2 regions of the Rossellomorea sp. FS2 genome follow, and region 1 is predicted to be linked to the other one. Evidence: riboswitches for the same ligand, from Rfam matches in the RefSeq annotation. Region 1 holds a riboswitch; the other holds the start of a gene.

Region 1 (3,422 bases):
ACATCTGGGTGGCCCGGTATTCAGTGAAGATGATCACTTTGTCGTCGATGGATTGGATCAGCTCCAGGGCTTTCTTTGCCTTGGAGTTGACGGAGACATTCTCCACCTTTTGCATGAGCGTTCCGATGACTTGCTTGAATCCTTCTGAAGGATCTTCCTTTTTGGCCAGCATATTCTTCAACGTAAAGTACACGGCTTCCCGACTGGAGCATGCTTCCCGCTGCAGGGTGAGGAGGGAGAAGGAGCTGGATGCCGCCCAGTCATCGTAGCGGCCGCGCAGAAGGTCAAAGCTGTCGTACAGGTCCCTCTCGCCATGTGAAAAGTCGATAAGGACCGTTTTCACATGGCGCTTCGTCCATTCGATACCCGTGTCATGGCGGCGATTCCGGATCATCACCTTGTTGATCAAGTTTTTCAGATGGTCGTCATCCTCAAGGGACCGATCTCCATTTTTATACCGGTCGGTAAAGCCCGATTCGCTTCCGAGGTGCCCCGGCTTCAGGAGGGAAACAAGATGAAAGATTTCCTCGATCCGGTTCTGGATGGGAGTGGCCGTCAGAAGAAGGCAGAATTTTTTCTTCAGGTTCTGCACAAATTCATAGTTTTTCGTTTTGTGATTCTTCAGTTTGTGAGCTTCATCGATGATGACGAGATCATAATCCTGTTCATACACTTTTTCCCGGTGAGGGCTCCTTTTGGCCGTATCCATGGAAGATACGACGATATCACACTGGTCCCAGACGTAACTTTTCCTCTGGGGGACGGCAGGGATGAAGAATTTTGTATTCAATTCATAGCACCACTGCGATACAAGGGATGCCGGCACGAGAATGAGTACCTTCTTCACCAGTCCACGGATCATGTATTCCTTCAGGACAAGCCCCGCTTCGATTGTTTTCCCGAGCCCGACCTCATCTGCGAGGATCGCTTTCCCGTTCATGGTCTCCACCACCTGCCTCGCAGCTTCGAGCTGATGGGGAAGAGGGGTGACATTTGCCAAATGTTTCGGTGCCTGAAGCCCCTCAAAGTTCGGAATTGCAAGATGGTGCTCGAATTCGACAGCGAGTTTGTACAGGTCGAAACTTCCCCAGGGCCCGTCATTGTTGATAAGGCTTTCAAGATTTTCTCCCCATCCCTCATCGAATATGATATCTACATTCATATGAAAACAACTCCTTTTTTTCTGCAAAAATTGATTGCCCGGAACAATTGATTAATGGTAGGATGAAAATAGATTTACAATCTTACAAAAATGATCTAAATCCGAACATTAGCATCTGCTGCATTTCTTTTATATCTTTAGTATGACCAATTATTGCAAGGAATATTGGCGAATGATGACAAGGGGAGAGACTGCAGTCTGCAGCGCCGAAGGAGCAAGCATCACGATGTGAATCTCTCAGGCAAAAAGACTCTTGTCGGACGCAACTCTGGAGAGCGTCCCGGATGGGGACCACCAAAGGGGAAAGCCGTATGAATCGGTAAACTTTCAGGTGCCAGGACAGAGAAGCCCACTTATTGAAAAGGGGCTTCTCTGTCCTTTTTTCATGCAAAAGAATGCAGTGTAACCACTAAAGGGGGAATCGCCATGTCAGAACTGAAGCAAACGCCTTTACACGATCTTTACCGCGAGTATGGAGGAAAGACGATCGATTTTGGAGGATGGGCCCTGCCTGTACAATTCTCCGGGATCAAAGACGAGCATGAAGCCGTAAGGAGCCGTGCAGGTCTTTTCGATGTCTCCCATATGGGCGAGATCACGGTAAAAGGGGAGGGTGCCCTTGAGTATCTTCAACGGATGATGACCAATGATCTGTCGAAATTGAAGGACGGAGGCGCTCAGTACACCGCCATGTGCTACGAAGACGGAGGAACGGTCGATGACCTTCTCGTCTATAAACGGAGAGATCACGATTATCTCCTTGTGGTCAACGCATCCAATATCGAGAAAGATTACGAATGGCTCATCCATCATGCAACCGAAGGGGTCGAGCTGACGAATCGTTCAGGCGAAATCGCCCAGCTTGCCATTCAGGGGCCGCTGGCGGAGACGATCCTCCAGAAGCTCACCGATACAGATCTTGGCAGCATCGGGTTCTTCAAGTTCCAGGATGAGGTCATGATCAGCGGTCACGAAGCGCTCGTATCAAGAACGGGTTACACAGGGGAAGACGGGTTTGAAATCTACTGTGCATCGGATTCCGCACCGGCGCTGTGGAAAGAAATCCTTCAGGCGGGTGAAGAGGAAGGGATCGTACCTTGCGGCCTTGGTGCCCGTGACACTTTGCGATTCGAAGCGAATCTCGCACTCTATGGACAGGAGTTGTCGAAGACGATCACTCCCATCGAAGCGGGAATCGGTTTTGCGGTGAAGGTGAATAAAGACATCCCGTTCATCGGCCAGGAAGTCCTTCGCAAACAAAAGGAAGAAGGGGCACCTCGTAAACTGGTCGGGATCGAAATGATCGACCGCGGCATCCCTCGTCATGGATATAGTGTATTTTCAGGGGAAGAGCTGATCGGGGAGGTCACAACCGGTACCCAGTCGCCGACACTGAAGAAGAATATCGGTCTTGCACTTATCAAGAAGGAATTTGCCGAGCCCGGTACTGAAGTGATCGTGGAAATCCGTAATAAACAATTGAAAGCCGTTGTAGTGAAAACACCATTTTATAAGAGAACTGGCAAATAGGGAGGACTGACGTTCATGAAGCATCGTTATTTACCGATGACAGATCAGGATCAAAGAGAAATGTTGGACAGCATTGGAGTCGACAGCGTCGATGCCCTTTTTGAAGATATTCCGGAAGAAGTCCGCTTTAAAGGCGACTATAACATTAAAAAAGCGAAATCCGAGACGGAACTCGTCAAGGAACTGAGTGCTCTGGCAGCTAAAAATGCCGACCTCAGAAGTCATGCAAGCTTCCTGGGAGCGGGAGTATATGACCATTACATGCCGATCATCGTGGATCATGTTTTATCACGTTCTGAATTCTATACGGCCTATACGCCGTACCAACCGGAGATTTCACAGGGCGAACTCCAGGCGATTTTTGAGTTCCAGACGATGATCTGCGAGCTGACTGGAATGGATGTAGCGAACTCTTCCATGTATGACGGTGGTACATCCCTTGCTGAAGCCGCCATGCTTTCAGCCGGTCAGACACGTCGTAAGAAGGTACTCGTATCAGCGGCGGTTCATCCTGAATCCAAAGATGTCCTGCGCTCTTATGCGAAAGGTCAGTATATCGACGTTGTAGAAGTTCCCCATAAGGATGGGGTGACAGATCTTGAAGCGCTCGAGAACCTCATCGGTGACGACGTGGCAGCTGTGATTGTTCAATATCCGAACTTCTTCGGACGTATCGAGGATCTTCAGGCGATTGAAGCCATCACCCATGGGTCAAAAGCGATGTTTGTCG
Region 2 (3,422 bases), on a different contig from region 1:
CCCGGAGAACTGACCACTTTAGGCAGAAGGCCCACGACCTTATCATTGCTTTTATTCCCTGTTGCAAGAGCGGTGGCTGCGGGTGCTGAATCCGTAATCGCCGACTCTGCTGAATAGGTACGGACGCCGCCTATGGAAATCTCATCCATAGCCAAGTCCTCACCCTTGTACCAACGGGCGAGTGATGTTGCCCCGGCACTTGTCCCATCCATGACCATCATGATCACGTTGGTCGGTTCCTTTTTCTTGTCCTTAGCTTCCACCTCTGTTTTCACTGACCCTGCAAAGCCCAGTGATGAAAAGGCCAGAGCTGCGGCCAATGATAGGCCGGTCACCTTTTTCGATCCCATTCGTCCCATTCCAATCTCCTCCTCTATGATCCATCTTCACATTTATACTAGAAGGCATATGTAAAATGGGACAAGTGATAATGTAATTATTTTGTAAATGTGTTTGGTTGCCCAATTGGTCCGCTTATTACCTATGGCACAGATGCAGGCACTTCATTTCATAAAACAGCCCCGCACGCACGTGTACGGGGCTGTTTTTATGATGAAAGTGAAGCTTTCTGCCTGATCCGATAGACTGCAAACAGGATGACGAACCATATCGGTGTCAACAAGAGAGCAGGCCTTGTCTCATCGGCAAACAACATGATGACGAGTATCGCAGCGAATAGTGCCAACACAAGATAATTCACCAGCGGGGTGAACGGTGCTTTGAAGCTCGACTTCTCATGGAGATCAGGACGCTTCCTTCGGTACAAAATATGACAAACGAGAATGATGCCCCACACCCAGATGAAGCAGATGGCACTGATCGTCGTGACGATCCCAAAGGCCTGATCCGGGATGAGCTTGCTGAGCAACGCACCTACCGATACCACCACAGTGGAGACCAATAGCGCATGACTGGGGACATGGTTCCGGTTTAATCTTCCCAATCGGGCCGGCGCCTGTTTTCCCTTACTAAGATTGAAAAGGATCCGGCTCGTAGAGAACATCCCGCTGTTGCAGGCGGAAGCCGCCGATGTGAGAACCACGAAGTTGATGATCCCGGCGGCCAAGGGAACCCCGATCAGACCGAATGTCTTCACAAACGGGCTCTCTGTCGCCGTCAGCTCCATCCAGGGATTGATGCACAGCAGGATGATGATGGCACCTACGTAAAAGAAGAGGATCCTCAGGGGAATCTTATTGATGGCAGACGGAATATTCTTCTGCGGATTGGACGTTTCCGCCGCCGATACCCCGATAAGTTCCACACCGACATAGGCAAAGATCACCATCTGAAGGGAGAGAAGGAAACCACTCATCCCATTGGGGAAGAAACCGCCATTCTCCCATAAGTTCGTCACGGTCACCGGTCCAGCATCCGTATTGAACCCGATGACAAGCAGGACCACGCCCACTGCAATGAGGGCAAGGATCGTAATGACCTTGATCAGGGCGAACCAAAATTCCAGTTCACCGAACAGCTTGACCGTCAGAAGATTGAACCCAAGGAGAATAACAAGACAGATAAGGGCCGGGATCCACTGGGGGATGTCAAACCAATAGTTTACGTATACGCCGACGGCGATCACATCGGCCATTGCCGTCATGATCCAGCAAAACCAATACGTCCAGCCCGTGACAAACGAAGCCCAGGACCCAAGATAGTCCTCCGCTATATCGGTGATGGATTGATACCCTGCTTTCGAAAGCAATAGCTCACCGAGTGCCCTCATGACGAAAAACAGGGCAATCCCAACGAGTAAATACGCAAAGATGATGGAAGGACCCGCCGACTGAATCGCCTTACCGGAACCCAGGAAAAGCCCGGTTCCGATCGTACCCCCGATCGCGATCAGCTGTACATGGCGATTGGAAAGATCCCTCTTTAACTCTTGTTGTGCCAAAACAAACTCCTCCTCAACATGTTCCACGTGAAACGAAAATAAAAAAAAGAGATTGGAAGCATCCAATCTCTCAGTCGAAAAGAATATCAAATATAGATTTCCCCTCGTTCGGAAAATCCATACCCGGTACCCTTCTGTCCTTTTGCCTGAGATTGTGAACCCTTCGGCGCCGCTTGAATAGCGGTCTCTCCAGAAGCTGCTCCTGCTGTAGTGTGACCCACAGCGATCGTAGCTTGATATTATTATGTTTGAATAGTTATATATTGTAGACCCGTTGAATGGATTTGTCAAAGGAAGTTCCTCCTTGTGCAGAAGCCACGCAGCTGTTTCCTCCAGATGCTGTCGGTCACTTGGTTGAGCTCTCCAGATCGACCAAATCTTTTTTTATTTATAGTATTGACAGTGATAATCATTCTCATTATTATAAAGCTTAGAAATGCACTCATACCATACGGGGGAATACATATGTTGGATTCGCTTTTTCTTTCATTTCGTGAAGGCCTGGAAGCGGCCTTGATCATCGGCATTATTTTGGCAACGCTCTCACAGCTGAACCGGAAGCATCTTGCCAAGGTTGTCGGATTCGGTACCATTGCAGGCGTGATCGGCAGTTTGATCCTGGGCTGGGGTCTATTCACGTTTGCACAAAGCATCTCCCATGAAGCAGAAGAAATCATGGAGGCCGTCATGCGGATCGCGGCAGCAGGCTTGATTGCCTACTTCATCCTTTGGCTCCACCGCAATCAGCAGGTTGCAGGCAAAATCAAAGGGCAAACGGAGAAGTCTTCTACTTCCAAAATCGGTTTATTCTTATTGGCCTTCCTTTCCGTCATCCGCGAAGGCATGGAGCTCATGGTATTCAACATGACCAAGATCTCAGAAAGCGCCGGTACCGTGGCTCTCGGTAGCATCATCGGAATCGTAGCGGCTGCACTCGTTGCATTCGTGATCTTCAAGACGACGATCAAGCTTAACCTCTCCCTGATCTTCAAAGCATTGGGGCTCATCCTCGTCTTCCTTGGCGGAGAAATGTTTGCAGAAGGCATCGTGGAGCTCTTGGAGACTCACTCTGAAGCAATGGAGATCCTATTCTTGGCCGTCTTCATCGTTCCGGCATTGTTTATCCTCCTGAAGGATGATGTGGCGAGATTCAGACGAACGGCATAACAAAAAGAATCCCATCTCAATCGAGATGGGATCTTTTTATTACTAGACGATCAGTATTCCAACAGAGATCAAGATGGAGCAAGCCCCCATGATGAATGTACCCTGGGTGATCCGCGTGGAAAGATTGGATTTGAATGCCTGGAAATCATGATCTTTCTGGATCAGGTCATCAGCCCGCTCCATGGATCGCGACCGCCTGATCATCCGCTCGCCGATGATCTTAAATCCCTCCACGATAGGCGAGAGGAACCCTGTCTTCAAGATCATCGCACTGACACCCAGGATCAAAAGGCAGAGACCGATCAGAAAGGCAGAGTCGGCTAAATCAGCCCTGGATCCCAGCTTTAATCCGATA

What was found. Region 1 has a riboswitch for glycine ahead of gcvT (glycine cleavage system aminomethyltransferase GcvT). Riboswitches for the same ligand answer to the same signal wherever they lie in the genome.
Region 2: it holds a riboswitch for glycine, as region 1 does, so the genes downstream of both, ACNA6I_RS21895 (amino acid permease) here and gcvT (glycine cleavage system aminomethyltransferase GcvT) in region 1, are expected to answer to the same signal.

The regions. Positions count from the first base shown of each region.
Region 1 covers NZ_JBLRVS010000001.1:549,053-552,474, forward strand. The annotation lists gene ACNA6I_RS02940 (DEAD/DEAH box helicase) at 1-1,162, opposite strand, end outside; glycine riboswitch at 1,335-1,425, shown strand; gene gcvT (glycine cleavage system aminomethyltransferase GcvT) at 1,589-2,692, shown strand; gene gcvPA (aminomethyl-transferring glycine dehydrogenase subunit GcvPA) at 2,708-3,422, shown strand, end outside.
Region 2 covers NZ_JBLRVS010000007.1:508,363-511,784, forward strand. The annotation lists gene ACNA6I_RS21890 (alkaline phosphatase) at 1-350, opposite strand, end outside; gene ACNA6I_RS21895 (amino acid permease) at 548-1,900, opposite strand; glycine riboswitch at 2,025-2,103, opposite strand; gene ACNA6I_RS21900 (FTR1 family iron permease) at 2,366-3,067, shown strand; gene ACNA6I_RS21905 (DUF3899 domain-containing protein) at 3,110-3,422, opposite strand, start outside.